DNA from 4 places in the Mesorhizobium sp. B2-7-3 genome. Region 2 is predicted to be linked to each of the others. Evidence: predicted binding sites of a transcription regulator. Region 2 holds the regulator's gene; each other region holds the start of a gene.
The links. Region 2 encodes PhoB, which activates phosphate uptake and scavenging genes when phosphate is short. Its sites were predicted from a motif close to TGTCATNNANCTGTCAT; they were not measured.

Region 1 (7,328 bases), on a different contig from region 2:
CGCTTGTTTCGGGGCTGCTGGCCCAATACGAGCCGTGGCCATTGCGTCTGGTCTTCATTGTCTACCTGGCGACGCTCGCGGTGGTGACGATCATGGTCTGGCGCACGCGCGAAACGGTGATGAAGCCAGGCGGCCTTGGCAAGGTCTCCATGCGGCCGCGGCTTTCCGTGCCGGCGCAGATCCGTTCGCGCTTCGTGGCGCCGGCGGTGACCGGCTTTGGCGCGATGGCGCTGGTCGGCTTCTATGCGGCGGTGGCGCCGAGCATCCTGGCGCAGCAACTGCATGAGGCCAACCACGCCGTGGCCGGTGCGCTGTTCTTCGAACTGGCGATGGTCGCGGCAATCAGCATCGTGGCGCTGGCGCGGATGGGGAGCAGCAAGGCGATGCTGGCCGCGCTGGCCTTGATGATCCCAAGCACCATGCTTGTGGTGGCGGCGCAGATGCTGGCCTCGATTGCGCTGATGATCGCGGCGACGGCCTGCTGCGGCGTGGCGGCAGCGCTCGGCTATCGCGGCGGCCTGCAAGTGGTGAACGAGATCGCGCCGCGGGATCGCCGCGCCGAGGTCGTGTCCAGTTTCTTCGTCTGCTGCTTTGTCGGCAACGCCTTGCCTGTCATCGGCATCGGCGTCGTGTCGACTTATGCCAGTGCTGTCGTCGCGAGCCTGGCCTTCGCGGCCATGATCATCGCGTTCGCGCTGGTGGCGCTCGCCTTCGGGCTCGGACAGAGGCGCTGAGACCGCCGCGCCAGCCCGGCAAGGCACGCCGGCAAGGCGGGCGGCATCAGCCGTTCGGCGTTTCAGGCGCCATGTTCGCGCGCTGGCGCGGCATGCCAAGGCCGGTGTCGGGCGGTTCGCCGGCAGCCGGCCTGTTCTCGATCATGTGCAAGCTGCGCCAGCCGCCGAAGCGGTAGTAGATCGCGGCCAGGATCAGAGAGGTGATCGAACCGGCCGGAAAACTCCACCACAGCGCTTCCTCGCCGATCACGCCGCGCATGTAATAGGCAAAGCCGGTGCGCACGACGAGCACCGAGATGACCAGGATGATCAGCGGCGGCATCACGGCACCCGTGGCGCGCACCGTGGCGAACAGCACGATGGTGATGCCGAACAGGATGAACGACCAGGACGCGGCCGTGTTGATATGGGCGGCGATATCGATCGCCGCGCTGTCGCTGCTCAGGAACAGGCTCAGGATCGAACGGTCGAAGACCCATAGCAGCGCGACGAGGGCGCCGGTCAGGACAAGGTTGAAACCGACGCCGGAGGCGGCGATGCGGCCGATCCGGTCCCAGCGACCGGCGCCGACATTCTGCGCCGCCATGGAAGAGACCGCGGCGCCGATGGCGAGCGCCGGCATCTGGATGTAGGTCCAGAGCTGCGCGGCGATGCCGTAGGCGGCGGCGACCTGCGAACCATAGGAGTTGACGATGCCCATCACCGTCAGGGCGGCCGCCGAGATGACGATCATCTGCAGGCCCATCGGCACGCCCTTGAAGACGACGATGCGCAGCAGCGCCGGATCCGGGCGCAGCAGGACGAGATTGGCGCCGGCCAGCCGCAACGGATGCTTGCGCGCGTAGAGCACGACGAGGATGGCGACGACGCTCACGGTCTGGCCGATCAGCGTCGAGGTGGCGGAACCGGCGATGCCGAGTTCAGGAAACGGGCCGATGCCGCGGATGAGCAGGGGATTGAGCACGATGTCGAGCACGACCGCCAGCGCCATGAAGATGAAGGGGGTGCGTGAATCGCCCGCACCGCGCAGCACGGTCATGACGAAGGACAGAAGGTTCATCATCGGCACGGCGACGAAGATGATGCGCAGGTAGGAGCGTGCGAGCGGCAAGGCGTCGGCCGGCGTGCCGAGCGCGCCCAGGATGGCATCGACCCAGATCCAGCCGCAGACCGCGAACACCACCGAAACGAGGAAGAAGAAGGTGGCGCTGGTGCCGACGATGCGGCGCGCCTCGGGCAGGTCGCGGGCGCCGACCGACTGCGCCACCAGGATTGTGGCCGCCATGCCGATGCCGAACACCGTGCCGAGGATCAGGAACAGGACGAGGTTGGCGTTGGACGTCGCGGTCAGCGCCGACTCGCCGAGGAAGCGGCCCACCCAGACGGCGTTGACCGAGCCGTTCAGCGATTGCAGCACGTTGGAGCCGAGCACCGGCAAGGCGAAGAGCAGCAGCGTGCGCGGGATCGGGCCGCTGGTCAGGTCGCCGGTACGCCGGCGTGCGGGCATTTTTTCGTCCATGGCGGCCAACCTGGCAAATGTGACTCTGGCCCGCGACGATACCGCAGGCCGGACCGAGATGCACCCTGCGCCGAGGCGCAGTGACCGTCGATCGGTCAGGCTCGCCGGAACGGAATTCGATCGGCAAGAACGCGTCGTCCGGCTGCGTGCGCTTATGAACCAGGACGTCATCGACCTCCCGCTCAGGTCTTGGTGCGGCCCAACCTGTCGGCCGCCGGCAAGATCATCGCCGTGTCGAGCAGGACGGCCGAGCCGATCGATGCCGGTGTGCCGAAGGACGCGGAATTCCTGAAGTAGGCCTTCACGACCTGCACAGGCGGACGCGCCAGGCGCGCCCGCTTGAGCAGTGATCCTTACTTCTTGCCGAGACCCGGCAGCGTGACCTGATAGACCAGGAACATGGTGTCGACATCGGCGCCGTCATCGGCCTTGTAAGGCGCGCCGACCTGGAAGCCGTCCTGGGCGAGGAAGTCATTGTCGTTGCCGACGAACAGGAAATAGTCGTCGGGCAGCTTCGGATCGAGGACGCTGGCCAACGACATGGCTTCCCACTTCTCCGAAAGCTCGTTGTGGTCCTTCGCGCCGCCATTGTGCAGGCCGAAGTGGCCAAGCGCGGTGGCGTCGTTGATGTCGATGAACGGCGTCAGCTTGGCCGGCGTCACCGAGGGATCAAGCACGCCCTTGGGGGCGACCGGCTTGTCGGCCGCATCGAAGGCGCCGCCCGCGATGTCGGTCGCGCCGGAGACGTCGACGATGTTGATCTGGCGGTAGAGCGAAGCGTCACCCTTCTTCAGGCCCTGGCCGTTGCCGCTGTCGCGCGCCAGCATCAGGAAGGATGTGTCCGAAAGCGCCACGATCTCGCTCTGCGCGGCGATTTTGGTCTTGCCCTTGGCATCCTTGAACACCGGCAGCGGCACGACATATTCATGCGCGAGCTTCAGATGGGCGAGGTCGGAGGCATCATAGACCAGCGCCCGCGTGTTCTGCCGTGTCGAGGGTGAATCGCCGCCATCCTGGCGCGGCGCCGACTGCAGCACGGCGATGAGAAACTTGCCGTCCGGCGTCATCGCCATGCCTTCGAGGCCCTGATTGTTCTGGCGCCCGGTTTCGGGATCCTTCGGATCAGGGTCGGCGGCGCCCGGCCCGGGATTGTCGGAGGAGAAGTTCGGCGCTCCCTTGCGCATCGGCACGAGAGCCGCCGGCGGCTGGGTCGCCGACATCAGGCGGCCTTGCGCGGAGAACCTGTAGATGTTTGGGCCGTACTCGTCGGAGATGAACATCGAGCCGTCCGGCAGCCGCACGATGGCTTCATTGTCGAGCGCGAGCTTGCCATTGGTGGCGACGGGCAGCATCGGCATGTCGCCGGCCGCGGCGCGTACGTCCGACAGCGGATCGAGGCCGGTGGCATCGGCGCCCGTGTCGTCTGTGAGAAGCATGGTGTCGGCAAGCGTCGCCTTGACGCCCGTCTGCTCCTGGCCGGCGGCGGGAGCAGCGCCCGGCGCGACAGGCGTGAACTCGATGGTGATGGTGTTGAGGCGCGGCCGGTAGTCGGTGGTGCCGGCGACATTGTAGCCACGGTCGGGCAGTAGCCAGAGCGATCCCTTGTAGGTGCCGGCATCATGTGTCCAGCCCGAAATGTCGATCGCCATGCCCGAGCCCGAGCCGAAGGTCTCGCCGAACTTGTCGCGCTGGTCGGCCGGGATGCGGCCGACGCCGACAAGGCCCTTGTTGATGTAAGCCACGCCATCGGCAAGCGCCGGGGTGAGGGCGGTGAACAAGGCCAGCGCGACGCCGAGCGAGGCGGTTCGGTACAGGTGTTTCATGGACAATCCTCTTTATGACGAAGCACGCCGGAGCGGCCGAAGGAAAAATGAAAAAGAGGGTGCCGCATCGATGATGCCGCGCGCGCCTCCCCGAAAGCGATCTAAGGCGTCAACATGATGCTTGCGTGACAGTGGGCGACACGGGTCAGCCGGTATCTCCATGTGCTGATAAAAAACGCTGGAGAGCGGGAATTGGTGACCTCCATGGAGCGTCCCTGGCATAATAGGCACTTATGTCTAGTACGGATATGATGCCGGCTTCGAACTGACCGGGAGGGTTGAAGCCGCACTGTCGCGCCGTGGTCATCGGGGGCGGCGTTGTCGGCGCCTCGGACGGATTTGGCTACACGATCGGCAAGAGCGTCGCGCTGGCGTTGGTGGACGACGGTTTCGCCGGGGAGGGGATGGCGCTTTGCGTGCACATTGTCGGCGTCGAACGGACGGCGCGGGTCATCGCGGCCTCGCCCTACGGTCCCCAGGGCAGGGCGATGCGGCAATGAGGAGGAGTTTCTGATGGTCGATGACGCTGCACGGGATACCAGGCGCGAACGCCGGCGCGGACGCATGGGCGAGGCAGGCAGCGAATCGAGCCGCAAGCCCAATTACCGGTCGCTGAAGAATCCATTCCTGCCGCAGCCGATCTTTTCCGACGACCAGGTGGCGTCGATCCACGACACGGCGCTGCGCGTGCTGGAAGAATTGGGCATCAAGGTGCTGCTGCCCGAGGCGCGCGAGGTGCTCGCCCGCGCCGGCGCCCTGGTCGACCCCGACACCGATATGGTGCGCATCGGTCGCGACATGGTGGCGGCAGCCTTAGCCTCGGCGCCGCGATCGATCCACGCTTATGCCGGAGCGCGCGATCGCGACCTGTCGCTCGAACTGGGCTCGATGACGTTCCTGGCGGGCTCCGGCGCGCCCAATGTCACCGATCTCGAGCGCGGCCGGCGGCCCGGGACGCTGGTCGCCTTCGAGGAGTTGATCAAGCTGGTGCAGCATTTCGACGTCTTGCACATGCTGGGGCCGTGCATCGAACCGCAGGACATCGACAATCGTTTCCGCCACTATGCCGTCAACCGGGCGCAGCTGACTCTGTCGGACAAATTTCCGTTCGTGTTCGCGCGTGGCACGCCGCAGGTCGATGACAGTTTCGAGATGATCAGGCTGGCGCGCGGGCTGTCCGAGGACGAGTTCCGCTCGGGCGCGCATTGCTACACCGTCATCAACACCAACTCGCCGCGCCAGCTCGACATTCCGATGGCGCAAGGCATCATCGATTTCGCCAAGGCGGGCCAGGTCCTGATCATCACGCCGTTCTGCCTGGCGGGTGCGATGGCGCCGATCACCGTGGCCGGCGCGCTGACCTTGCAGCATGCCGAAGCGCTGGCCGGGCTGACGCTGGCGCAGATCGTGCGGCCGGGCGCGCCGGTGGTCTATGGTTCCTTCTCCTCCAATGTCGACATGAAATCGGGCGCACCGGCCTTCGGCACGCCGGAGCACGTGAAGGCGACACTGGGCGCAGGCCAATTGGCGCGCTTCACCGGTCTGCCCTGGCGCTCGGGCGGCGGCAGCGCGGCCAATATTTCGGACGCGCAGGCCGCGCACGAGACGCAGTTCGCGCTATGGGGCTCGGTGCTGTCGGGCGCCACCGTCTGCATCCACGCGGCCGGCTGGCTGGAAGGGGGCTTGAGCGTTTCCCTGGAAAAGCTGGTCACCGACATCGAGGCGCTGCAGACGGTCGCGGAACTTTGTGCGGCGACCCCCGGCGACGACGACGCAATAGGCTTCGAGGCGATCGCCGAAGTGCAGCCGGGCGGCCACTTCTTCTCCGCCGGCCACACCATGGCGCGCTACCGCACCGCCTTCTACGAGCCGCTGGTGGCCGACTGGTCGAATTTCGGCAACTGGACGCAAAGCGGCTCGAAGACCGCGACCGAACGCGCCACCGGCATCTGGAAGCGCATCCTTGCCGATTTCGAGCCGTCGGCCGCGGCGGCCGCCACGTCAGGCGTGCTCGACGCGTTCATCGCGCGGCGCACGGAAGAGGGCGGCGCTGCGCCAGTGTCGTGAGATAGTTCGCGGATCCATCATCCCGAATTGTGGCCGTGATCCCGGAACCCGTGGCGCGTCCCGCGCATTCATGGACGCGGGCCAATGCCTGGCTCCATCCGCGAGCCTTTGAGGGAGGACGACATGGGTTTCGACCAGTACCACGAACCGCCGGAAGAACTGTCGCAGGAAGTGCGGACCTTTGCCCGCATGATCACCTCGCTGATCGAGGAGGCGGAAGCGATCAGCTGGTACGAACAGCGCATGTCGGTCGAGAAGAACCCGCAGGCCAAGGCGATCATGAAGAACGCGCAGAGCGAGGAGTTCAAGCATTTCGGCATGGACCTCGAATTCCTGCTGCGCCAGAAGACGGATTGGCGCGTGGAACTGAAGGAAATCCTGTTTACGACGGGGGATATCGTGAAGGCCGGGGAGAAGGGCGAGAAGAAGGTGGATTGAGGCGGGACGTCAGCCTTCGAGGCTGGCAGCCTCACACTGGCAGCACAAACCCGTCCAGCACCCGCTTCTGGCCGGCCTTGTCGAAGTCGATGGTCAGCTTGTTGCCCTCGATGGCTGAAATATTGCCGTTGCCGAATTTCTGGTGGAAGACGCGGTCGCCGACGCTAAAGGCGGACGGCGTGTCGGAGACGGATTTGGCGACCAGTTCACCGTCGATGGTGCGGCCCTTGACGCTGGTGCGGCCGGCGCCGTAGCCGGAGTCTGTTTCACCATAGCCGATGCGTTCGACCTGATGGCCCGAACGCGTGCCCCAGTTGCGGTCGGTAGCCTCGGTGCGGTTGGCCTGCGCACGCTGCCAACCCGGCGTCGAATAGGTGTTGGAGAAGGCGCCGGATTTTTCCCCGCCGCCCGAAGTGCCGCCGATATTGTCGAAGCGCGAAGCGCCATAGGGGTTCTGTCTTCCTGCCCCCTGGCCGCCGCCGCGGCCGGATGCGAACGAGCCGCCGCCATAGGGATTGCCGTAGCCGCCATAGGAGTTGCCGGCTTCGGCGACCTCGACATGGGCTTCCGGCAGTTCCTCGAGAAAGCGCGACGGGATGGTCGATTGCCAGAGCCCGTGGATGAGGCGGTTGGAGACGAACCAGATATGCAGGTTCTTCTTGGCCCGCGTCAGCCCGACATAGGCGAGACGCCGCTCTTCCTCCAGCCCGGAGCGGCCGCCTTCGTCGAGCGCGCGCTGATGGGGAA
Region 2 (7,328 bases):
GCCTCGATCGCCTTCTTCATGGCGGCCTCGTCGGTCTTCCAGCGCTCCTCCTGGAAGTTGGACCACGACACGCCGATAACCTTGCCCTTCGCCTGCGCGACCGACGCCAGCGTCAGCGACATGGCGACACCCGCCAGAATGGCGACTGTGAATCTCTTCATGATATCCTCCCTGCGCCGCGTGTGGCGCGACCAAACTGGCCCTAAGGCCGGCACAAAGGCCCTAATTTTTTCGAGCCTCGAAAAAACACTGGTCCATCGCCGGAACACTGTCAACATCGATTCTGACGGATTTTGAGGTGCCGGAAGCCTTTTTTCGAGCCCCGCAATAAATAAATGACAGCCCCAGCCGCTTCTGCCAGTATTCGACCCGTTGCCGGAGGTGTTCGAGGGGGCGTCAAGAACCGCGGCGACGGGGAGGGAAATCATGTCGGTCGGAATCCGCCACGACGATCTGCGCCGGCGCAACCGCGCAATGGTGATTGGAGCCGTGCGCCGGGGTGGCCAGCCCTCGCGCACTGAGATCGCCGCCACCACCGCCCTGAGCCACTCGACCATATCGGCGATATCAGCCGACCTGATCGGCGAAGGTATCCTGAGCGAAGGCAAGCCGAACGAGGCCGGCTCACTGAAACGCGGCCGGCCGCAGGTGGGCCTTTGTCTCAACCCCGAGGCCGCGGCGGTCATGACCGTGGTGCTGTCGCTGAATTTCCTCTCCGTCGCCGTCATCGACTACGCCGGCCAGGTGATATCGGAGGAGCAGCGCCGGCTGGACACGCTGACCATGTCGCGCGAGGCGCTGATCGGCGAATGCGTGGCCATCGTCCGGCGCCGCCTCGAGGATCCCGACCTCGATGTCGCCAGCATTGCCCGCATCGCGCTGGCGATCCAGGGCATCACCGACACCGAGGCGCGCGCCATGCTGTGGTCGCCGATCACGCCGCAGACGGACATTGCCTTCGCCGATATACTCGAAGCCGAATTCGGCATCCCCGCCACCATGGAGAACGACTGCAACATGATGGCTGTGGCGCTGCGCTGGCGCGACCCCGAGCGCTACCGCGACGACTTCATCGCCATCCTGCTCTCGCACGGCATCGGCATGGGCCTGGTGCTGAAGGGCGAGCTGTTCACCGGCACCCATTCCTCGGGCGGCGAGTTCGGCCACATGATCCATCGCCCCGGCGGCGCGCTCTGCCGCTGCGGGCGGCGCGGCTGCGTCGAGGCCTATGCCGGCAACTATGCCATCTGGCGTAATGCAGGACAGATGGGTGAGGACGCCAAACCGGTCGACGTCAGCGACGCCGACATGCGCGCATTGGCGGCCACGGCGCGCGAAAGAGACGGACCGGAGCGCGAGGCCTATCGCAAGGCCGGCGAGGCGCTGGGCTATGGCCTTGGCAGCTTGTTCGCGCTGATCGATCCGGCGCCGGTTGCGATGGTCGGCGTCAGCGCCGCCGCCTTCGATCTGATCGAGCCGGCCTTGCGTGAGGCCATCGCCCAGACCGCCGGCGGCCAGCATTCGACGTCGATTTCCTTCGATACAGAGCCGAACGAATTGCCGCTGATCCGCGAGGGCTGCGCCATGCGCGCGCTCACCTTCGTCGACCAGGAGATCTTCGCGCCGGGCGTGCAGGTGAGATCCGGCAAGAACGTGGCCTGATCTCAATCCTCGCGGATTGCGTAGCCCGCGCCACGGATGGTGCGTATCACATCGGGCATGCGGCCATTGTTGACCGCCTTGCGCAGGCGGCCGACATGCACATCCACGGTGCGCTCGTCGATGTAGATCGTCTCGCCCCAGACATTGTCGAGCAACTGGCTGCGCGAGAACACGCGGCCGGGATGGCGCATCATGAATTCGAGCAGCCTGAACTCGGTCGGTCCGAGCCGGATCTCGCTCTTCTTGCGATAGACCCGGTGCGATTCGCGGTCGAGCACGATGTCGCCGACCTTGAGCACGCTGGACAGCACTTCCGGTTTGGCGCGGCGCAGCAGCGCCTTGACCCGGGCCATGAATTCCGGCGTCGAGAACGGCTTGACCAGATAGTCGTCGGCGCCGGTCGAGAGGCCGCGCACGCGATCGCTCTCCTCGCCGCGCGCCGTCAGCATGATGATCGGCAATCGCTCCGTCTCGGGCCGCATGCGCAGGCGCCGACAGAGTTCGATGCCGGAAACCGCCGGCACCATCCAGTCGAGCACCAGCAGGTCGGGCACGTTTTCCTGGAGGCGTATCTCGGCTTCGTCGCCGCGTGTCACCACCTCGACCTGGTAACCCTCGGACTCCAGGTTGTAGCGGAGGAGCACGCCCAGCGGCTCCTCGTCCTCCACCACCATGATGCGTGGCGCGATCATCGATCGATCATCCCTGCCGTCAAGCCGCCGGCACCGACATCGCCGTCTCGTCCTGCTTCGGACGGTTGGCGGGCAGTTGCGTGCCGGTCAGCACATAATACGCATTCTCGGCGATGTTGGTCACATGGTCGCCGATGCGTTCGAGATTCTTGGCGCAGAACAAAAGATGCGTGCAAGCCGTGATGTTGCGGGGATCCTCCATCATGTAAGTCAGGAGTTCGCGGAAGACCGAAGTGTATTTGACGTCGATGCGTTCGTCGTCATTCCTGAGCTTGGCGAGGGCGGCGGCATCGCCGGCCGCATATTCCTCGACGACGCCCTGCACCTGGATCAGCACCAGCTGCGCCATGGAGTCGATGGAATGCGACAAGTCGCGCGGCGTGGCGGTGAGGCCGACCGAGCCGACGCGCTTGGCGATGTTCTTGGCAAGGTCGCCGATGCGTTCGAGATCGCCCGCCATGCGGATCGAGCCGACGACATGACGCAGATCGTCGGCCATCGGCTGGCGCTTGGCGATTAGGGTGATGGCGCGATCATCGAGTTCGCGCTGGCGCGCGTCCATGATGGCGTCGTCGGAGACGACGCGCTGTGCCAGCGCATTGTCGGAATTCAGCAGCGCCTTGGTGGCGCCGCCGACCATCGTGCCGGCGAGATCGCCCATGTCGCTGATCAGCCTGCTGATCTGCCCGAGATCCTCGTCGAAGGCTGCGACTGTGTGTTCGGCCATGATCCTGGTCCTCGTATGCGTGAGATCAGCCGAAGCGGCCGGTGATATAGTCCTGCGTGCGCTTCTCGCGAGGCGACGTGAAGATCTTCTCGGTCTTGTCGAATTCGACCAGCTCGCCCAGATACATGAAAGCCGTCTGCTTCGAGACGCGCGCGGCCTGCTGCATGTTGTGGGTGACGATGACGATCGTGTAGTCGGCCTGCAACTCGTCGATCAATTCCTCGATCTTGGCGGTCGACAATGGGTCGAGCGCCGAGGCCGGCTCGTCGAGCAGGATGACCTCCGGCTTGACCGCCACGGTGCGGGCGATGCAAAGCCGCTGCTGCTGGCCGCCCGACAGGCTGAGGCCGCTGGCGTTGAGCTTGTCCTTGACCTCGTTCCACAGCGCGGCGCGTTTCAACGCCTGCTCGACACGGCCGTCCATCTCGGCCTTGCCGATCTTCTCATAGAGCCTGACGCCGAAGGCGATATTCTCATAGATCGACATCGGGAACGGCGTCGGCTTCTGGAACACCATGCCGATCTTGGTGCGCAACAGGTTGAGGTCCTGCGAGCGGTCGAGAACGTTCTGGCCGTCGAGCAGCACCTGACCCTCGGCGGTCTGCTTGGGGTAGAGCTCGTAGATGCGGTTGAAGACGCGCAGCAGCGTCGACTTTCCGCAACCCGACGGTCCGATGAAGGCCGTCACGCTGCGCTCGGGCAGCGACAAGGTGATGTCTTTCAGCGCCTTCGACTGGCCGTAGTAGAAATTGAGGTTCTTGACCTCGATCTTCGCCTTGGCGGCTGCCTCTGTCGCAATCGTCATGTCTGGAGACAACATCTGGCTCATTTGTCCTCTCTGCGTCCGGTCAGGCTGCGCGCAAAGATGCTGAGCGCGAGAACCGTCAATGTGATTATGAGTGCGCCGGTCCACGCCAGTTGCTGCCACTCCTCGTAAGGGCTGAGAGCGAACTGGAAGATGGTCACCGGCAGGCTGGCCATCGGCGCATTGAGATTGCTCGACCAGAACTGGTTGTTGAGCGCTGTGAAGAGTAGCGGCGCCGTCTCGCCGGAAATGCGGGCAATGGCCAACAATATGCCGGTGACGATGCCGGACATCGCCGCGCGGTAGGCCACCGAACGGATCACCACCCAGCGCGGCGCGCCAATCGCCGTGCCGGCCTCGCGCAAAGCGTTCGGCACAAGGTTGAGCATGTCCTCGGTGGTACGCACCACGACGGGAATGACCAGGATGGCCAGTGCCACGGCACCGGCGATGGCCGAGAAATGCCCCATCGGCCGTACCATCAATTCGTAGACGAACAGGCCGATGATGATTGAGGGCGCCGACAGCAGGATGTCGTTGATAAAGCGCACCACGGTGGTGAGCTTCGAAAAGCGGCCATATTCGGCCATGTAGGTGCCGGCCAGCACGCCGATCGGCGTGCCGACGACGATGCCGATAATGGTCATCACGATGCTGCCGTAGATGGCGTTGAGCAGGCCACCGGCATCACCGGGCGGCGGGGTCATTTCCGTGAACACTGAGAGCGAAACGCCCGACAGGCCCTTATAGAGCAGCGCGCCGAGGATCAGCGCCAGCCAGGCAAGGCCGATGCCGGCGGCGATGACGCAGAGCGTCATCATCACGCCGTTCTTGCGCTTGCGGCTCTGGTGAAGCGATGCGGCTGTCGACATCGGTCAGACTCCGGTACGGGCATCGATGCGCATCAGCATGTAGCGGGCGATGGCAAGGATGAGGAAGGTGATGACGAACAGGATCAGACCGAGCGCCACCAACGAGGAGGTGTAGAGATCGCCGACGGCTTCGGTGAATTCGTTGGCGATGGTTGCCGAGATCGTCGTTGCCGGCGCGAACAGCGAGGCGCTGATCCGGTGGGCGTTGCCGATGACGAAGGTGACCGCCATGGTTTCACCGAGTGCACGGCCGAGCGCAAGCATGACGCCGCCCATGATGCCGATGCGGGTGTAGGGGACGACGACCCGGCGTGTTACCTCCCAGGTCGTGCAGCCAATGCCGTAGGCGGACTCCTTCAGCACCGGCGGCACCGTATCGAACACATCCTTGGTGATCGAGGTGATGAAAGGCAGGATCATGATGGCCAGGATCATCGCCGAGGTCAGCAGGCCGATGCCATAAGGAGGCCCGGCAAACAGGCTGTTAAGGCCGGGAATGCCGTGGAACACGTTGATGATGAAAGGTTGCACTGTCGTCTGCAGGAACGGTGCCAGCACGAACAGGCCCCAGATGCCGTAGATGATCGAGGGGATGCCGGCCAGCAGTTCCACGGCCATGCCGATCGGGCGCCGGAGCGGACGCGGGCAAAGCTCGGTGAGAAAAATGGCGATGCCGATACCGAGCGGCACAGCGATCAGAATGGCGATGGCCGAAGTGATGATGGTGCCATAGATCGGCGCCAGGGCGCCGAATTTCTCGGTGACGGGATTCCAGCTCTCGGTGGTCAGAAAGGAGAAGCCGAAGGTCGACAGTGCCTGCCAGGAACCGGCGAACAGCGAGATGGCGACGCCGCCGAGCAGCACCAGCACGAGAATGGCGGCGGCGCGGGTCAGCCCATGGAAGATCGAATCGGTCAACGCGAACCGTCTGACGGTGGCGTCGCGTGAACCTCGAATGGCTGGCAAGGCTTCGTGGGCAGCGCTCATGTCAAGCTCGGCTCTTTGTGTTGATTGAAAAGGAGCGCCGCGGGGCGGCGCTCCTCCAGAAAGATATTACTCGCCGGCGTAGACGGGCTTGCCGTCGGCCTTGATGTCGGCCTTCCACGAAGCCTTGATCAGGTCGACGACGCTATCGGGGATCGACACATAGTCGAGCGCCTTGGCGGTTTCCTTGCCGTCCTTGTAGGCCCAGGCAAAGAACTTGAGCGCTTCGCCGGTGGCCGCGGCATCGTCCGGGGTCTTGTGGATCAGCACCCAGGTCGAGGCAGCGATCGGCCAGGTGGCGTCGCCCCGCTCGTTGGTGATGATGACGTTGAAGTTCTTGGCGCCCTTGAAGTCGGCGTTCGAAGCAGCCGCGCCGAAGGATTCGAGCGACGGCTCGACGACCTTGCCGGCGGCGTTCAGCATCTTGGAGTAGGAGAGATTGTTCTGCTTGGCATAGGCATATTCGACATAGCCGATGCCGCCGTCGGTCTGCTTGACGGTGTTGGCAACGCCTTCGCTGCCCTTGGCGCCGACGCCGGTCGGCCATTCGACGGCCGTATCCGAGCCGACCTTGTCCTTCCAGTCGGGCGAGAGCTTCACGAGGTAGTCAGTGAAGTTGAAGGTCGTGCCCGAGCCGTCCGAACGATGAACGACGGCGATAGCGGTCGACGGCAGCTTAAGGTCCGGGTTCAGGGCCTTGATCGCGGCATCGTCCCAGGTGGTGATCGCGCCGAGATAGATCTGGGCCAGCGTCTTGCCGTCGAGGACGAGTTCGCCCGGCTTGATGCCCGTGAGGTTGACGATCGGCACGATGCCGCCCATCACCATCGGGAACTGCACGAGGCCGTTCTTTTCCAGATCGGCGTCGGACATCGGCTTGTCGGTGGCGCCGAAGGTCACGGTCTTGGCGATGACCTGCTTGATGCCGCCGCCCGAGCCGATCGACTGATAGTTGAGGCCGATGCCAGTATCCTTCTTGTAGGTGTCGGCCCATTTGGCGAACACCGGATAGATGAAGGTCGAGCCGGCGCCGGAAAGGTCAGCTGCCATTGCTGCGGAAAGGGTGAGGGTGGACGCCGCAGCCATTGCAATCGCAACGGCCGCCGAGCGGATGAAATGTCTCATGTGGCCTGCTCCTGTTCGGAAGATGGTCTCTCGGCGCCACTTCTTGCCGGCGCCGCTGAGGCCAATAGCCTTCGATTATAACAGTCGCATGACAGTTTCATGTCAGCCCGGTAACGCGTTGCCGGCAACGCGAAAGACGCTGATCTCGGGCGCTCGCGGCGCGGTCCGAGTTTGCCGCCGGAATCAGGGGCTTGAGCCGTCCGACGGCTGGAATCACCACGGACTCGACCAGGCTTTTCCCAAATGAAGAAAATCCGGACGGGAGCGCGTTGCTCGCAGCCAGAGCGTGTCATGGCCGGGCCATCGCCAAAAACAGGTCCGTTGGGGTAGAGTGACACTGTTTCTTGCAGGCGGTCGCTGCTCCCGCCCGTAACTGAGAAGAGCGGAATTCGATTTCGCTATTGTTCCGGCTGGACGCCGCCTTTGATATGGCGCGATCGCACCATAGTCATTGCACGCAG
Region 3 (7,328 bases), on a different contig from region 2:
GAAGCTGCCGGGCGTCAATTCGGCGCTGCAGCTTTCGGGCGCCGCCGTCTGCGTGCAGAGCGGCACGACGACCGAGCTCAACCTCGCCGACTACTTCAAGGCGAACAAGATGGAGTACAATCCCGTCGTCTTCGAGAAGCTCGAAGAGGTCAATGCCGCTTATGATGCCGGCCGTTGCGACGTCTACACAACCGACCAGTCGGGCCTTTACGGCATTCGCTTGACGCTCGGCTCGCCGGCCGATCACGTCGTGCTGCCCGAGATCATCTCGAAAGAGCCGCTCGGACCTGCCGTTCGCCAGGGCGACGACCAGTGGTACCACATCGTCAAGTGGACCTATTTCGCTCTGCTCGACGCCGAGGAGCTCGGCATCACCAAGGCCAATGTCGACGAGATGAAAAACTCCGCCAGCCCGGAGATCAAGCGTGTGCTCGGCCAGGAAGCAGACACCAAGATCGGCACCGACCTCGGCGTCTCCAACGACTGGGTCGTCAACATCGTCAAGGCCACCGGCAACTACGGCGAAATGTTCGACCGCAATGTCGGCTCCGGCAGCCCGCTCAAGATTGCGCGTGGCATCAATGCGCTATGGACCAAGGGCGGCCTGCAATACGCGCCGCCGATCCGCTGATCGAAATGTGATCCGGAAGGCAGGCTCCTGCCTTCCGGTTTCTCTTTCACAGGGGACGTGACATGGCATCGCAGGAAATCCTACGCGAGGAGCCGAGCCGCGGCTCCTTCGTCAATGACCCGAGAATTCGCAGTCTCTTCTTTCAGACGCTGGTGGTCATCGTTCTGTTCGGGTCCGTCTGGTGGATCGTGCAGAACGTCATCGACAATCTGCAGCGCCTGCACATCGCCTCCGGCTTCGGCTTCCTCAAGGGGCGCGCCGGCTTCGATATCTCGGACACGCCGATCGCCTATACGTCGGACTCGACCTATGGCCGCGCCATCGTCGTCGGCCTGATCAACACCATCATCGTTGCCGTCGCCGGCATCATCACCGCCACCATCATCGGCTTCGTCATCGGCATCGGCCGCCTGTCGCAGAACTGGCTGATCCAGAAGATCTGCACGGTCTATGTCGAGATCTTCCGCAACATCCCACCGCTGCTGGTCATCTTCTTCTGGTATTCCGGCGTGCTCGCCGTGCTGCCGGCGCCGCGCGATTCCTATCATCTGCCCTTCGGCTCGTTCCTCAACCAGCGCGGCTTCTATTTTCCGCGCCCGGTCTGGGGCGACGGCTCCTGGCTGATCCTGGTCGCCCTTGTCGTGGGCATCGCAATGTCATGGTTCGTTGCCCGCAGGGCGCGTCAGCGGCAGATGGCGACGGGCCAGCAATTTCCGGTGTTCTGGACCTCCGCCGCGCTGATCATCGGCCTGCCGCTGCTGGCTTACGTGCTGAGCGGCTTTCCCCTGAGCTTTGACTTGCCCAAACAATCGACCTTCAACCTGACCGGCGGCTTCCAGGTCAAACCGGAGTTCCTTTCGCTCTATCTGGCGCTGTCCTGCTACACGGCGGCCTTCATCGCCGAAATCGTGCGCGCCGGCATCAGGGGCGTCAGCAAGGGCCAGACCGAGGCGGCGGCCGCACTTGGGCTGCGATCCAGTTCGATCCTGCGGCTGGTCGTGGTGCCGCAGGCCATGCGCATCGTCATCCCGCCGCTGACCAGCCAGTATCTCAACCTGACCAAGAACTCCTCGCTGGCGATCGCCATCGGTTATCCCGATTTGACGGCAACGGCCGGCACGGTTCTGAACCAGACCGGACAAGCGGTCGAGGGCGTGCTGATCATGATGATCGCCTATCTCATACTCAGCCTGGTGACCTCGGCCGTCATGAACGTGGTCAACGCCAGGATGGCGCTGGTGGAGAGGTAGGACCATGCAGGAACACGATCTGTCCTGGGTGCGCGCCGAAATGGCGCTGGCGCAGCCCGCGCCGGCGAGCGTCAGCGGCCCCGTCGCCTGGGTGCGCAAGAACCTGGTCGGCTCGGTCGGCGACACCATCCTCACCATCCTCGGCATCGCCATCGTCGCCTGGGTTCTGCCGCAGGTCATCAACTGGGCGTTCATCAACGCACAGTGGACGGGACCGGACCGCACGGTCTGCGCCACCGTCGCGCAAGGCGGCATTCAGCCCGATGGCTGGAGCGGTGCCTGCTGGGCTTTCGTCAATGCCAAGTTCGGCCAGTTCATGTTCGGCACCTATCCGGTCGAGGAGCGCTGGCGGCCGATCCTGGTCGCCATCCTGTTCGTGGCGCTGCTGGTGCCGATGCTGATGCCGCGTGTGCCGCGAAAGGGGTTGAACGCGATCCTGCTTTTCCTGGTGCTGCCGATCGTTTCCTTCTTCCTGCTGGTCGGCGGCGTATTCGGCCTGCCGCATGTCGAAACCTCGCGCTGGGGCGGGCTGCTGATCACGCTGAGTCTGTCCTTCGTCGGCATCGCCGTATCGCTGCCGCTGGGCACCGTGCTGGCGCTCGGGCGGCGCTCGAAGATGCCGATCATCAAGATGCTGTGCATTATCTTCATCGAAGCCGTGCGCGGCATACCGCTGATCACCGTCCTGTTTTTCGTCAGCGTCATGCTGCCGCTGTTCCTGCCGGCCGGCGTCACTTTCGACAAGTATCTGAGGGCGCTGATCGGCGTGTCGCTGTTTGCGGCGGCTTATATGGCCGAAGTGGTGCGCGGCGGCCTGCAGGCGATCCCCAAGGGCCAGTATGAAGGCGCCGATTCGCTCGGCCTCGGCTATTGGCAGAAGATGAGCTTGATCGTGTTGCCGCAGGCGCTGAAGCTGGTCATACCCGGTATCGTCAACACCTTCATCGGCATGTTCAAGGACACCAGCCTGGTCCTCATCATCTCGATGTTCGACCTGCTCGGCATCGTCAAGCAGAACTTCTCCGACGCCAACTGGGCCACGGCGCAGACCGCGAAATCCGGTCTTGTGTTCGCCGCCTTCGTCTTCTGGCTGTTCTGCTTCGGCATGTCGCGCTATTCAATGTACACGGAACGCCGGCTCGACACCGGCTACAAACGCTAAACAAAAGAACAAGGGGATCCCAGCCATGGCCACCGAAAATGCCGTCAGCGCGGAAGAGATCAAGGTCAACGCCGCCAAGATGCATATCTCGACCACCGATGTCGCCATCGACATCATCGCCATGCATAAATGGTACGGCGAGTTCCATGTGCTGAAGGACATCAATCTGAAGGTGATGCGCGGCGAGCGCATCGTCATTTGCGGACCGTCCGGGTCGGGCAAGTCGACCATGATCCGCTGCATCAACCGGCTGGAAGAGCACCAGAAGGGCAAGATCATCGTCGACGGCAAGGAACTCACCAACGATCTAAAAAAGATCGACGAGGTGCGCCGCGAGGTCGGCATGGTGTTCCAGCACTTCAACCTGTTCCCGCATCTGACCATCCTCGAGAATTGCACGCTGGCGCCGATCTGGGTGCGCAAGACGCCGAAGAAGCAGGCCGAGGAAATCGCCATGCATTTCCTCAAGCGCGTGAAGATCCCCGAGCAGGCCAACAAATATCCGGGCCAGCTTTCCGGCGGCCAGCAGCAGCGCGTGGCGATCGCCCGCTCGCTGTGCATGAACCCGCGCATCATGCTGTTCGACGAGCCGACCTCAGCGCTCGATCCGGAAATGATCAAGGAAGTGCTGGAAACCATGGTGGGGCTGGCCGAGGAAGGCATGACCATGCTGTGCGTCACCCACGAGATGGGCTTTGCACGGAAAGTCGCCAACCGGGTGATCTTCATGGATCAGGGCCAGATCGTCGAGCAGAACACGCCGGCCGAGTTCTTCGACCATCCCCGCCACGAACGCACGAAGCTGTTCCTGTCGCAGATCCTGCACTGAGCGGACTGACGCCAAGTCGAGAAAGCCCGGTCGCGCCACGGCCGGGCTTTTTAGTGTCTGGCCGATCCGATAAATGATCTTCTTCATTGAGCCGCGACGGAATCGCGAAGCCGCACCGATGAGAAAACTCCTGCGTTTCCTGGCCATTCTGGTTGCAGCACTGGTGCTCGCCGTGTCGCTCGGCACGCTGGTGCCGCGGCCGCTCTGGCCGGCAGCCGCAGCGGGCGAGGGCATCCGGCACATATTGGTGCTGAAAAATCCGATCCACACCGACATCGCCATTCCCGTGGACGACGAGGTGCGCCGGCGCTTTCGTTTCCTTGCCGATGCCGGCCTGCCATCGGACGCGCCCGAAGTGCGCTACCTCGTCTTCGGCTGGGGTGGGCGCGCCTTCTACCTGGAAACGCCGACATGGTCGCAATTGAAGGCGCTGCCCGCAATCAAGGCTTTGACGCTCGATGCGTCGGTGATGCATGTCGCCGTCGCTGGCAACATTCCCGAGCCGCACCCCGATGTCGCGGGCTTCGACGTGGGCGAAGACCGTTTTGCCGCATTGCTCGATTTCATCGAAGCGAGCTTTCAAGAGGGGCCGAACGGTCCGATCGTCATCGACAATGCCGCCTACTCCAATTTCGATCGCTTTTATGAGGCCAATGGCCGTTTCAACGCGCTGATCGGTTGCAACACCTGGACGGCGGCGGCACTGCGCACCGCCGGCCTGCGCACCGGCTGGTGGAACCCGCTGCCGGTTTCGCTTGGACTGTCGATGCGGCTGTATAATTAGCTTTGCCGCGGGCTCCTTTCAGCGACGGATGATCCGCTGCTGCTCCCACCCGTAAAGCCAGTCCAGATCGGCTGCGAGCTTCTCTCCCGGTCGCGCCGCCAGAAACAGATTGCGGGCCAACGCCACCGGGCCTCCGGCATGCCAGGCAAGCCGGTTGAGCGCGCCGCGACGGATGACCTTGGCGATGCGCGACCGCCGCAGGTTCTCCCAGATGACAAGGCTTTGCGTCAGGTCGCCGGAGAAGTCGGCGATCAAATCGGCAAGCGTCGCCGCGTCCTCGATCGCCATGGCCGCGCCCTGAGCCGCGAACGGCGTCATGGCATGCGCGGCGTCGCCGATCAGCGCGATGCCTTCGGGCATGGTCCAGCGTCGCTGCTCGACCGTGTGGATGGGGAAGGCGGTCCACGGGCCAGCGAGTTCCACCAACCGCGCCAGCGCCGGCGCGGAGCGGCGCATGGCGCCTGAAAGGATGGCGGGATCGGCGTGGCGTGACCACCCGTCGGCGATGCGCTCGCCCCGGGTGAAGGCGGCAAGGTTGAAGGCGCTACCCCTGCTGACGGGGTAGGCGACCATGTGGAATCCGGGGTGCAGGAAGGTGGTGACGCAGTCGGTGGCGCCGATCGCGGCGAAGGCTCGCCCCGCCTCGTTGTCTGCGCTCACCGTCGCCCGCCAGGCCAGTTCGCCGGAGAAATGGCTGTTCGCCAAGCCGGCTCCGCTGCCTGGACCCGCAAACCTCCGCACCGCTGACCAGACGCCATCGGCGCCGACCAGCAGAGATCCTTGGGTATCGATGACCTTGCGGCCGACCCCGTCTGTCGTGGTGATAACGAATGAACCGGAGGCCACGCTGCTGATCTGCGCGCCGGTGGTGAGATGGATGTCGGGCAGTTGCGCAACGCGCGCCATCAGGGCGTCTTGCAGATCCGCCCGGTGCGCCACGAGATAGGGTGCGCCCCAGCGTTCCTCGCCGGCTGTGCCAAGCGGCACGCGTGCCAGTTGGCGCAGGCTCGCGGCGTCCTTCAGCACCACGGCTTCCGGCTGGACGGCATTGGCAAGAAGCATGTCGAGCACGCCAAGCTGGCGAAGTATGCGCGTCGCGTTAGGAGAGAACTGGATGCCTGCGCCCGCCGCTTCGAGACGCTGCGCCTGTTCGAACACCCTCACGGAATAGCCGCGTTCGGCAAAGGCAATCGCCGCTGTCAGCCCGGCGATGCCAGCCCCGGCGATCATGACCTGCCGGGACCGCGTCTCGCTCATGATCGGAAGGTCAGGCGGCCTGGTCGATGTAGAGGCAGCCCGCCGGCAGCGTTTCGGTCGCCTTCAGCTTCGGCGAATAGCGATAGAGGGTCGAGCAGTAGGGGCAGACTTTCTCATTGTCGTCGCCCATGTCGAGAAAAACATGCGGATGGTCGAAAGGCGGGTTGGCGCCCGTGCACATGAATTCCTTGACTCCGATGTCGATCGCCGGATGGCCCGCATCGTTCTGGAAATGGGGAATGGAACCGCCTGCCATCGTCGTCTCCTTAACGCAGTCTCTCTGCATCTGGATCATATCAAGTCTGTTTGCAAGTTCGATGAAATCAAACTGTCGCAAAAGCCTGTCAGAGAACTGTCGCAAAAGCCTGCCACAGGATAAGTTAAGCCGGTTAACCGGCTGAGGCGCGCGGAAGAGCAGGAATCATGAACGAACTGAAGCCGGTACAGAGCGAATTCAACAATGTCGCGGCAGCGAGCCCGGAAGGCAATCCGGACCGCTTCGTCAACCGCGAATTCTCCTGGCTGCAGTTCAATCGCCGCGTTCTCGAGGAATCGCTGAACACCCATCACCCGCTGCTGGAGCGCGTCCGCTTCCTGTCGATCTCGGCCGCCAATCTCGACGAGTTCTTCATGGTGCGCGTCGCCGGCCTTGCCGGCCAGGTGCGCGAGGGGATCGTGCTGAAGAGCCCGGACGGACGCACTCCCGAACAGCAGCTCGAACAATTGCTGCGTGAGGTCGAGCGGCTGCAGGAGGACCAGCAGAAGAGCCTGTCGGCACTCACGGTGCTGCTCAACAAGGAAGGCATCGAAAGCATCACCCGTGACGCGCTGACAAAGGACGAGAAGGTCTGGCTGGAAGACCATTTCCAGGAGCAGGTGTTTCCCGTACTCACCCCGCTGTCGATCGACCCGGCGCATCCGTTCCCGTTCATTCCCAATCTCGGCTTCTCGATGGCGCTGCAACTTCGCCATCGCAAGAATGGCGAGGAGATGAGCGCGCTCTTGCGCCTGCCAGTGGCGCTGAAGCGCTTCATCCGCCTGCCGGACCGTAAGCACCATGTCCGCTTCATTCCGCTGGAGGAGGCGGTCGGCCTCTACATCGGCAAGCTCTTCCCCGGCTACGAGGTCAAGGGCTCCGGCACGTTCCGCATCATTCGTGACAGCGACATCGAGGTCGAAGAGGAATCGGAAGATCTCGTGCGCCTGTTCGAAACGGCGCTGAAGCGCCGCCGCCGCGGCTCCGTCATCCGCATCGAATTCGACAAGCTGATGCCTGGGGAATTGCGCGATTTCGTCGCCGGCGAGCTTGGCGTCTCGTCGAGCCGCATCAGCGTGCTCACCGGGCCGCTGGCACTCAGCCAGATCTCCGAGATCGTCTCCGTTCCCCGCGACGACCTGAAATTCATCCCCTACAA
Region 4 (7,328 bases), on a different contig from region 2:
GGCGGCAAGCTGCATTTCACCCGCTCGCCCGAGGAAGCCGTCGACCAGGCCGACTGCATCGTCACCGATTGCTGGGTGTCGATGGGACAGGAACACCGTGCTCGCGGGCACAATGTCTTCTCGCCCTATCAGGTCAACGCGGCGCTGATGGCCAAGGCCAAGCCGGATGCATTGTTCATGCACTGCCTGCCGGCCCATCGCGGCGAGGAAGTGACCGACGAGGTCATCGACGGGCCGCATTCGGTGGTCTTCGACGAGGCCGAGAACCGGCTCCATGCCCAGAAGGCAGTGCTTGCCTGGTGCCTCGGTGCTTGAAGTGTCTTGGTGCTTGAAGTGTCTTGGGGCTTGAAGTGTCTTGGGCGCCCGAAATGCCCAGGCGCCTGAAATGCCCAGGCGCTTGATCTGCGGCGGCGCGATGCCTATCTGCGCCGCATCACGCAAATCAAGCGCGTTTGGACGCATGTGCCCACCAGGGCCGCATGGCCGCGCCCTGGAGCTTTGTCATGTTGGAAAGCCATCAAGTGACTGAACATCACCCCAAACTCGGCGAGTTCGGCTACGCCGGCGACGATCACGTCGTTCCCTTCGAGGTCGGTCCGCTCGACGTGCGCGGCCGCACGGTCCAGCTTGGGCCGATGCTCGACGCCATCCTTGGCCGCCACGATTATCCCGAGCCGGTCGCCCGCCTGCTGGCGGAAGCCTGCGTGCTGACCGTTCTGCTCGGCACCTCGCTCAAATTCGAAGGCAAGTTCATCCTGCAGACCCGTACCGACGGGCCTGTAGACATGCTGGTCGCGGACTTCTCCACGCCCTCGGCACTGCGCGCCTACGCACGCTTCGATGCGGATCGGCTCGAAGCACTGGTCGCGGCAGGCGAGACGTCCCAGCAGACGCTGCTTGGCAGCGGCGTGCTGGCGCTGACCATCGACCAGGGCGCCCATACGCAGCGTTATCAAGGCATCGTCCAGCTCGACGGCGAAACGCTGGAAGACGCGGCGCGCACCTATTTCCGTCAGTCGGAACAGATCCCGACCGATATCAGGCTCTCGGTCGCCAAGCTGCTGACGCCCGGGATCGGCGGCGCGCGCGAGCAATGGCGCGCCGGCGGCATCCTGGCGCAGTTCCTGCCGCAATCGCCCGAGCGCATGCGCATTCCGGATCTGCCGGGTGGGGACGGCGATCCGCGCGAGGAAGTCCACGATCCGGCCGATAATTCCTGGCAGGAACTCCTGGCCTTGCTCGGCACCATCGAGCCGACCGAATTGATCGACCCGACCATAGGCGCCGAGCGGCTGCTGTATCGTCTGTTCCACGAGCATGGCGTGCGCGTCTTCGGCGGCGTTCCCGTGGCCGACCAGTGCTCATGCTCCCGCGACAAGATCCGTGGCATCCTCGAAGGCTTCTCAGCGCAGGAGATCAAGGACAGCACAGAGGATGGCGGCATCCATGTCGCCTGCGAATTCTGCTCGACGCAGTACGACTTCGATCCGGCCGAGTTTGCGGCTCAGTAAAGCCTTTCCTTCTCCTCGTTCCGCGGGGAGAAGGTGCCCGAAGGGCGGCTGAGGGGCGGCGCGACCGTCGGCGCTCAGTTCACCGTGCGCCTTGTCCCCGGCAGATCGAGCGAGAAGGCCGGGATGGCGATGTCGAACGTCTCGCCGCGCTTGTTGCGCATCGTATAGCGTCCGACCATGATCCCGGAGGGTGTCGAGAGCGGGCAGCCGGACGTGTACTGATAGCTGTCGCCGGGATTGAGTTCCGGCTGGTCGCCGACAACGCCCGGCCCGCGCACCTCCTCGACCCGGCCGGCACCATCGGTGATGTGCCAATAGCGCGACAGAAGCTGCACGAACTCGTCAGACTGGTTGTCGATCGTTATCTGATAGCCCCAGACGTAGCGGTTCTCCTGGGGATCTGAACGATCCTCCAGATAGAACGGCCTGACCTGCACTTCGATGTTGCGCGTCACGGCGCGGTACATGAGCGGCTCCAAAACAATCCGACGACTTTCGACGCTCGCGGTGAGCAGGTCAACGTGCGCGTCTTGTCGCGCCTGGGATTGAAACGCAGGTGCCGGCAAAGAATGTCATTTAAGTGACACACGACAATGGTGGTGTGCGCGAACCGGGCGACTCGGCCCTCTGTCGAACTGTTGAAAACGGCCGCGACGCGGGCCGACTTCCGGAGTGACCAGATCTCGATGGAACTCACTCTCATATCCGCCTCGCTTTCGACCGCACTCATCCTCTCAAACGCTGCCAGCATCCTGCTTGCCGCTTCACAGCTGAAACGGCGCACCACGATTGCCCCGCCGGCGGGCAGATCGCCGGCGGTGTCGATTGTCGTCCCGTCGCGCGGCGTCGAGCCATTCACACATGAGACGCTGGAACGCGCCTTCGCGCTCGACTGGCCACGCTACGAACTGATCTTCTGCGTCGCCCATGCCGACGACCCGGTGGTCAAACTGATAAACAGGGCGATTGCCCGGTTTCCGCAGGTGCCGGCCCGGCTGTTGATCGGCGACGACCGTGTCAGTGCCAATCCAAAGCTCAACAACTGCGTCAAAGGCTGGGAAGCGGCGCGCCACGACTGGGTCATTCTTGCCGATTCCAACGTTCTGATGCCGAGGGACTATGTCGAGCACATGATGGCGGCGTGGCAGCACGGTACCGGCCTTGTCTGCTCGACGCCGATCGGCTCCAGGCCAGATGGTTTCTGGGCCGACGTCGAATGCGCCTTCCTCAACACATTGCAGGCCCGCTGGCAGTATGCCGGCGCGGCGCTCGGCCTCGGCTTCGCGCAGGGCAAGAGCATGCTGTGGAACAAGCCGATGCTGGACGCCAATGGCGGCATACGCGCGCTGGCCGCCGAGATCGCCGAGGACGCCGCCGCAACCAAGCTGGTGAACGGCCTCGGCCTGCGTGTCAACCTCGTTGCCGCCCCCTTCGAGCAGCCGCTCGGCCAGCGCACGTTTGGCGAGATCTGGTCGCGCCAGGCCCGCTGGGCGCGCCTGCGCCGCGTCACTTTCCCGCTGTTCTTCGCGCCCGAGATCCTGACTGGTGCGGCGGTCCCGCTGGTTCTTGCGCTGATTGCCGCGGCGAGCGCCGGCATTAGTCTCTGGGCGACCGCGATTGCCGTGCTGGCGGCGTTCTATCTTCCGGAATGCGCTCTGGCCCTGGCCAAGGGTTGGCACGTCTCGACGCGCATGATCGCGGCGACGGTCGCGCGGGACGTCATGCTCCCGGCCATCTGGGCGCGCGGCTGGCTCGGCGGCGCCGTCGACTGGCGCGGCAACGCCATGACCATCCGCACCAAGACGGCGGAACTGGAGGAGACGCCATCGAGCGCTTGATCGCTGCTGACGACGCTGCCTGGACGAAACCTATTTGGCGGCCTTCAAGGCTTGCGCGATATCTTCCAGCAGGTCGTCCGTATCCTCCAGGCCGACCGACAGCCTGAGCGTACCGGGCCCGATGCCGAGTTCGGCGCGGGCCTCGTCGCTGAGGTTCTTGTGGGTGGTCGTCGCCGGATGGGTGATCAGGCTCTTGGCGTCGCCGAGATTGTTCGAGATCAGCACGATGTCGAGGGCGTTCTGCAGGGAGAAGGCCGCCGGCTTGCCGCCCTTGACGTCGAGGCAGATCAGCGTCGAGCCACCCGACATCTGCTTCTTGACGATATCGGCCTGCGGGTGGTCGGCACGGCCGGGATAGATGACGCGGGCGATCTGCGGCTGCCCGGCCAGGAAGTCGGCGATCCTGCCGGCGCTCTCGGTCTGCTGGCGCACGCGCAGCGGCAAGGTTTCCAGGCCCTTCAGCAGCGTCCAGGCGTTGAACGGCGACAGGCTGGGACCGGTGTGGCGGAAATAGTCGTGCAGGTTCTCGTCAATCCACTTCTTGTCCGACAGGATGACGCCGCCCAGGCAGCGGCCCTGGCCGTCAATGTGCTTGGTGGCCGAGTAGACGACGATGTGCGCACCAAGCTGCAACGGCTTCTGTTGCAGCGGCGTGGCAAAGACATTGTCGACGACCAGCCGCGCGCCGATCGAATTGGCAAGCGAGGCGACGGCGGCGATGTCGACGACCTCGAGCGTCGGGTTGGTCGGGCTTTCCAGGAAGAACAGCTTGGTGTTCGGCCTGACCGCCTTTTCCCAATTGGCGATCTCGGTGCCGTCGACCAAGGTCGCCTCGATGCCATAGCGCGGCGCCAGCGTCTCGACCACCCAGCGGCAGGAGCCGAACAGCGCGCGCGCGGCCACGATGTGGTCGCCGGCCTTGACGCTGCACAGAAGGGCAGCCGTCACCGCCGCCATGCCCGACGCCGTGGCGCGCGCGTCTTCGGCGCCTTCAAGCGCGCACATGCGCTTTTCGAACATGTCGACGGTCGGGTTGGCGTAGCGCGAATAGATGAAACCAGGCTCTTCGCCCTTGAAGCGGGCCTCGGCGGCCTGCGCCGTCTGATAGACATAACCCTGGGTCAGGTACATCGCCTCGGAGGTTTCGCCGAAGCCGGAACGCAGGGTTCCGCCATGCACGAGTGCCGTCTGAGGTTTCCAGTTGCGCTTCTTGGTGCTCATCGCTTTGTTCCAGACACAAAAAAACCGGCCGCGAAAGTCGCAACCGGTCCATACGGCCTTGCGGCCCGACGGTCCTTTAGCGACTTGTTTAACGTGGCTGCAAGCCGACCGGCCAAATCACCACGGGATAACGACCCTTTAGACCCGCGCCACGCTTGCGTCAATTGCCGGCTTCATTAAGACGTTTGTACCAAGGCAGGTTCCGCAGAAGTGCCCGGCGGTTTTGCGGCAAGAACCTGCAACAAACAAGAACCTGCAACGAATAGAGACCAGTCTTGGGGCGGAGCCAGACTTTGCGGCAGACAGGCATTCTTCCCGATCAGGACATTTCGGCGCTGTTCCGGTCCGGCGCGCTGAAGTCGCCGCGTGCGCTCGATGCCGACCAGATCCAGCCGGCGAGCCTTGATCTCAGATTGGGCGAAAAGGCCTGGCGGGTTCGCGCCTCGTTCCTGCCCGGTCCCAACCACAAGGTGTCGGAAAAGCTCGATCGGCTGCAACTGCACGAGATCAGTCTGACCGAAGGCGCGGTCCTCGAAACCGGCTGCGTCTATATTGTGCCGCTGCTCGAAAGTCTGGCCCTGCCGGCTGACATTTCGGCCTCGGCCAATCCGAAGAGCTCGACCGGGCGGCTCGACATCTTCACCCGCGTCATGACCGATCGGGGCCATGAGTTCGATAAGATCGCCGCCGGCTACAACGGTCCGCTCTATCTCGAGGTCAGCCCGCGCACCTTTCCGATCATCGCGCGCACGGGTTCGCGCCTGTCTCAAATCCGCTTTCGCACCGGCAACGCGCTGCTTTCGGAAGCCGAGTTGCATGAGCTGCATCGTGCCGAGATGCTGGTCGCCACGGAGCCGCCGAACATTTCCGGCGGCGGCATCGCGCTGTCGATCGACCTCAATGGCGACAAGGATGGGTTGGTCGGCTATCGCGGCAAGCACCACACCGGCCTCGTAGATGTCGACAAGCGCGCCGCGCAGGATGTCCTCGACTTCTGGGAGCCGATCCACAAGAGCCGCGCCGGCGAACTGGTGCTCGATCCCGACGAGTTCTACATCCTCGTCAGCCAGGAGGCGGTGCATGTGCCGCCGCTCTACGCCGCCGAGATGACGCCGTTCGATCCGCTGGTCGGCGAGTTTCGCGTCCACTATGCCGGCTTTTTCGATCCGGGTTTCGGCCATTCGGCGGCCGGCGGCACCGGCAGCCGGGCGGTGCTCGAAGTGCGCAGCCACGAAGTGCCGTTCATCCTCGACCACGGCCAGATCGTCGGCCGGCTGGTCTACGAGCATATGCTGAAGCGACCGCAGGCGCTCTACGGCACCGATCTCGGCTCGAACTACCAGGCGCAGGGCCTGAAGTTGTCGAAGCATTTCCGCGCCGTGCGCTAAGGTCGAAGCTGCCGACCTCGCTCTTGTGGGAGAGATGCCCGGCAGGGACGTGACTGAAACCTATTGCTAGATCGGCGGGACAGCGCCCCGCTCTGGCTTGCCAGCCATTCCCCACGAGAGGGGGAATCACGCGCTCATGGATTCAAAGCGCCTTCACCGACACCTTCACCGGCTTCTCGATCTCGAGCGGGTTGCGCAGCGGCAGTCCGAAATCCCCGGCCTCGATCTCGAACACGTCGCCGGCCTCCGTCTTGATGCCGTCGGCGAAGGATAGCGTCGCGGTGCCGAACATATGCACATGCACGTCGCCAGGCTGGCGGAAGGCCGAATATTTGAAGTGGTGGTGTTCGAGATTGGCGATGGTGTGGGACATGTTCGTTTCACCCGACAGGAAGGGTTTCTCCCACAATGCCTTGCCGTCGCGCAGGATGCGCGACGTGCCGCGGATGTCCGAAGGCAGGTCTCCGATCAGGATCTCCGGGCCGAAGGAGGCATTGCGCAGCTTGGAATGGGCGAGGAAGAGATAGTTCACGCGCTCGGTCACATGGTCCGAGAATTCGTTCGACAAGGTGAAACCGACGCGGAACGGTGCGCCGTCGTCGCCGATGACATAGATCCCGGCGACCTCGGGTTCCTCGCCGGCATCCTTGGCGAAGGCCGGTGACATGAGCGCCGCGCCAGGCGCGACCGCCATGGTCCCGTTGCCCTTGTAGAACCATTCCGGCTGCACGCCGACCTGGCCTTTCGCGGGCTTGCCGCCTTCCAGTCCCATACGGAACATCTTCATGGAATCGGTGAGTTGCTCCTCGCCGTCGGTGCTGAGCTTCTTGTGCATGGAATCGCGCGTCGCCGCCGACCCCAGATGCGTCAGCCCGGTGCCGGTCAGGTGCAGATGCGCCGGGTCGGGGTGATTGATCGGCGACAGCAGGCGCCCCCGCTTGTAGGCGGCGTCGAGATCGATCGTCTCGCCAAGCCCCTTGCGTTCGATCAGGGCGGCCAGGCCGACGCCGGTGCGGGCGGCCTCCATCGCCAGCGAATAGACGCTGCGCGCCCCGTTGATGATCCGGGTCTTCCCGCCGCTGCGGGCAACGACACGGATCGTCTCGGCGTCGTCGAGAATCTGCGAGATCAGCATGATCAGTCCTCTCTCATTTATCTGTATCCGGCTGCCAATGGGCAAATCCTGACCGGCGCGGCGCGGAAACGCACCACGGTTGAAACGCTTCGTCCGGATTGCGTTCGCGAGCCTGGTCCTTCCCCGGACTTCTTGGTGCCGACGGGCTGCCGGCAGCTTCGCGATCTAGAACCCGTATGCCTCCTAGTCCTCGCCCCCAGCCCTCAAGCCTTGTTCTTGTTGTAGACGTCGAAGA

Region 1: the regulator PhoB is predicted to act here: its motif matches at 4,191-4,207, upstream of FJW04_RS13355 (esterase-like activity of phytase family protein).
Region 3: the regulator PhoB is predicted to act here: its motif matches at 6,256-6,272, upstream of FJW04_RS26155 (RNA degradosome polyphosphate kinase).
Region 4: the regulator PhoB is predicted to act here: its motif matches at 2,082-2,098, upstream of FJW04_RS10455 (ceramide glucosyltransferase).

What each region holds. Positions count from the first base shown of each region.
Region 1 covers NZ_VFTY01000005.1:167,793-175,120, forward strand. Annotated here, with positions in the region: gene FJW04_RS13340 (MFS transporter) at 1-734, shown strand, start outside; gene FJW04_RS13345 (MATE family efflux transporter) at 781-2,241, opposite strand; gene FJW04_RS30560 (hypothetical protein) at 2,436-2,567, opposite strand; gene FJW04_RS13355 (esterase-like activity of phytase family protein) at 2,607-4,076, opposite strand; gene FJW04_RS13360 (glycine cleavage T C-terminal barrel domain-containing protein) at 4,355-4,576, shown strand; gene FJW04_RS13365 (trimethylamine methyltransferase family protein) at 4,590-6,143, shown strand; gene FJW04_RS13370 (hypothetical protein) at 6,267-6,581, shown strand; gene FJW04_RS13375 (UvrD-helicase domain-containing protein) at 6,613-7,328, opposite strand, start outside.
Region 2 covers NZ_VFTY01000002.1:195,485-202,812, reverse strand. Annotated here, with positions in the region: gene xylF (D-xylose ABC transporter substrate-binding protein) at 1-161, opposite strand, end outside; gene FJW04_RS05015 (ROK family protein) at 427-1,662, shown strand; gene phoB (phosphate regulon transcriptional regulator PhoB) at 1,665-2,354, opposite strand; gene phoU (phosphate signaling complex protein PhoU) at 2,374-3,081, opposite strand; gene pstB (phosphate ABC transporter ATP-binding protein PstB) at 3,107-3,910, opposite strand; gene pstA (phosphate ABC transporter permease PstA) at 3,907-4,758, opposite strand; gene pstC (phosphate ABC transporter permease subunit PstC) at 4,762-5,745, opposite strand; gene pstS (phosphate ABC transporter substrate-binding protein PstS) at 5,812-6,867, opposite strand.
Region 3 covers NZ_VFTY01000014.1:12,484-19,811, forward strand. Annotated here, with positions in the region: gene FJW04_RS26120 (amino acid ABC transporter substrate-binding protein) at 1-631, shown strand, start outside; gene FJW04_RS26125 (amino acid ABC transporter permease) at 694-1,881, shown strand; gene FJW04_RS26130 (amino acid ABC transporter permease) at 1,886-3,043, shown strand; gene FJW04_RS26135 (amino acid ABC transporter ATP-binding protein) at 3,069-3,872, shown strand; gene FJW04_RS26140 (TIGR02117 family protein) at 3,991-4,656, shown strand; gene FJW04_RS26145 (FAD-dependent monooxygenase) at 4,675-5,913, opposite strand; gene FJW04_RS26150 (zinc-finger domain-containing protein) at 5,924-6,169, opposite strand; gene FJW04_RS26155 (RNA degradosome polyphosphate kinase) at 6,337-7,328, shown strand, end outside.
Region 4 covers NZ_VFTY01000004.1:47,560-54,887, reverse strand. Annotated here, with positions in the region: gene argF (ornithine carbamoyltransferase) at 1-315, shown strand, start outside; gene FJW04_RS10465 (Hsp33 family molecular chaperone) at 480-1,511, shown strand; gene apaG (Co2+/Mg2+ efflux protein ApaG) at 1,586-1,978, opposite strand; gene FJW04_RS10455 (ceramide glucosyltransferase) at 2,198-3,349, shown strand; gene FJW04_RS10450 (O-succinylhomoserine sulfhydrylase) at 3,380-4,570, opposite strand; SAM riboswitch at 4,627-4,704, opposite strand; gene FJW04_RS10445 (2'-deoxycytidine 5'-triphosphate deaminase) at 4,864-5,958, shown strand; gene araD1 (AraD1 family protein) at 6,101-7,093, opposite strand; gene mmsB (multiple monosaccharide ABC transporter permease) at 7,297-7,328, opposite strand, start outside.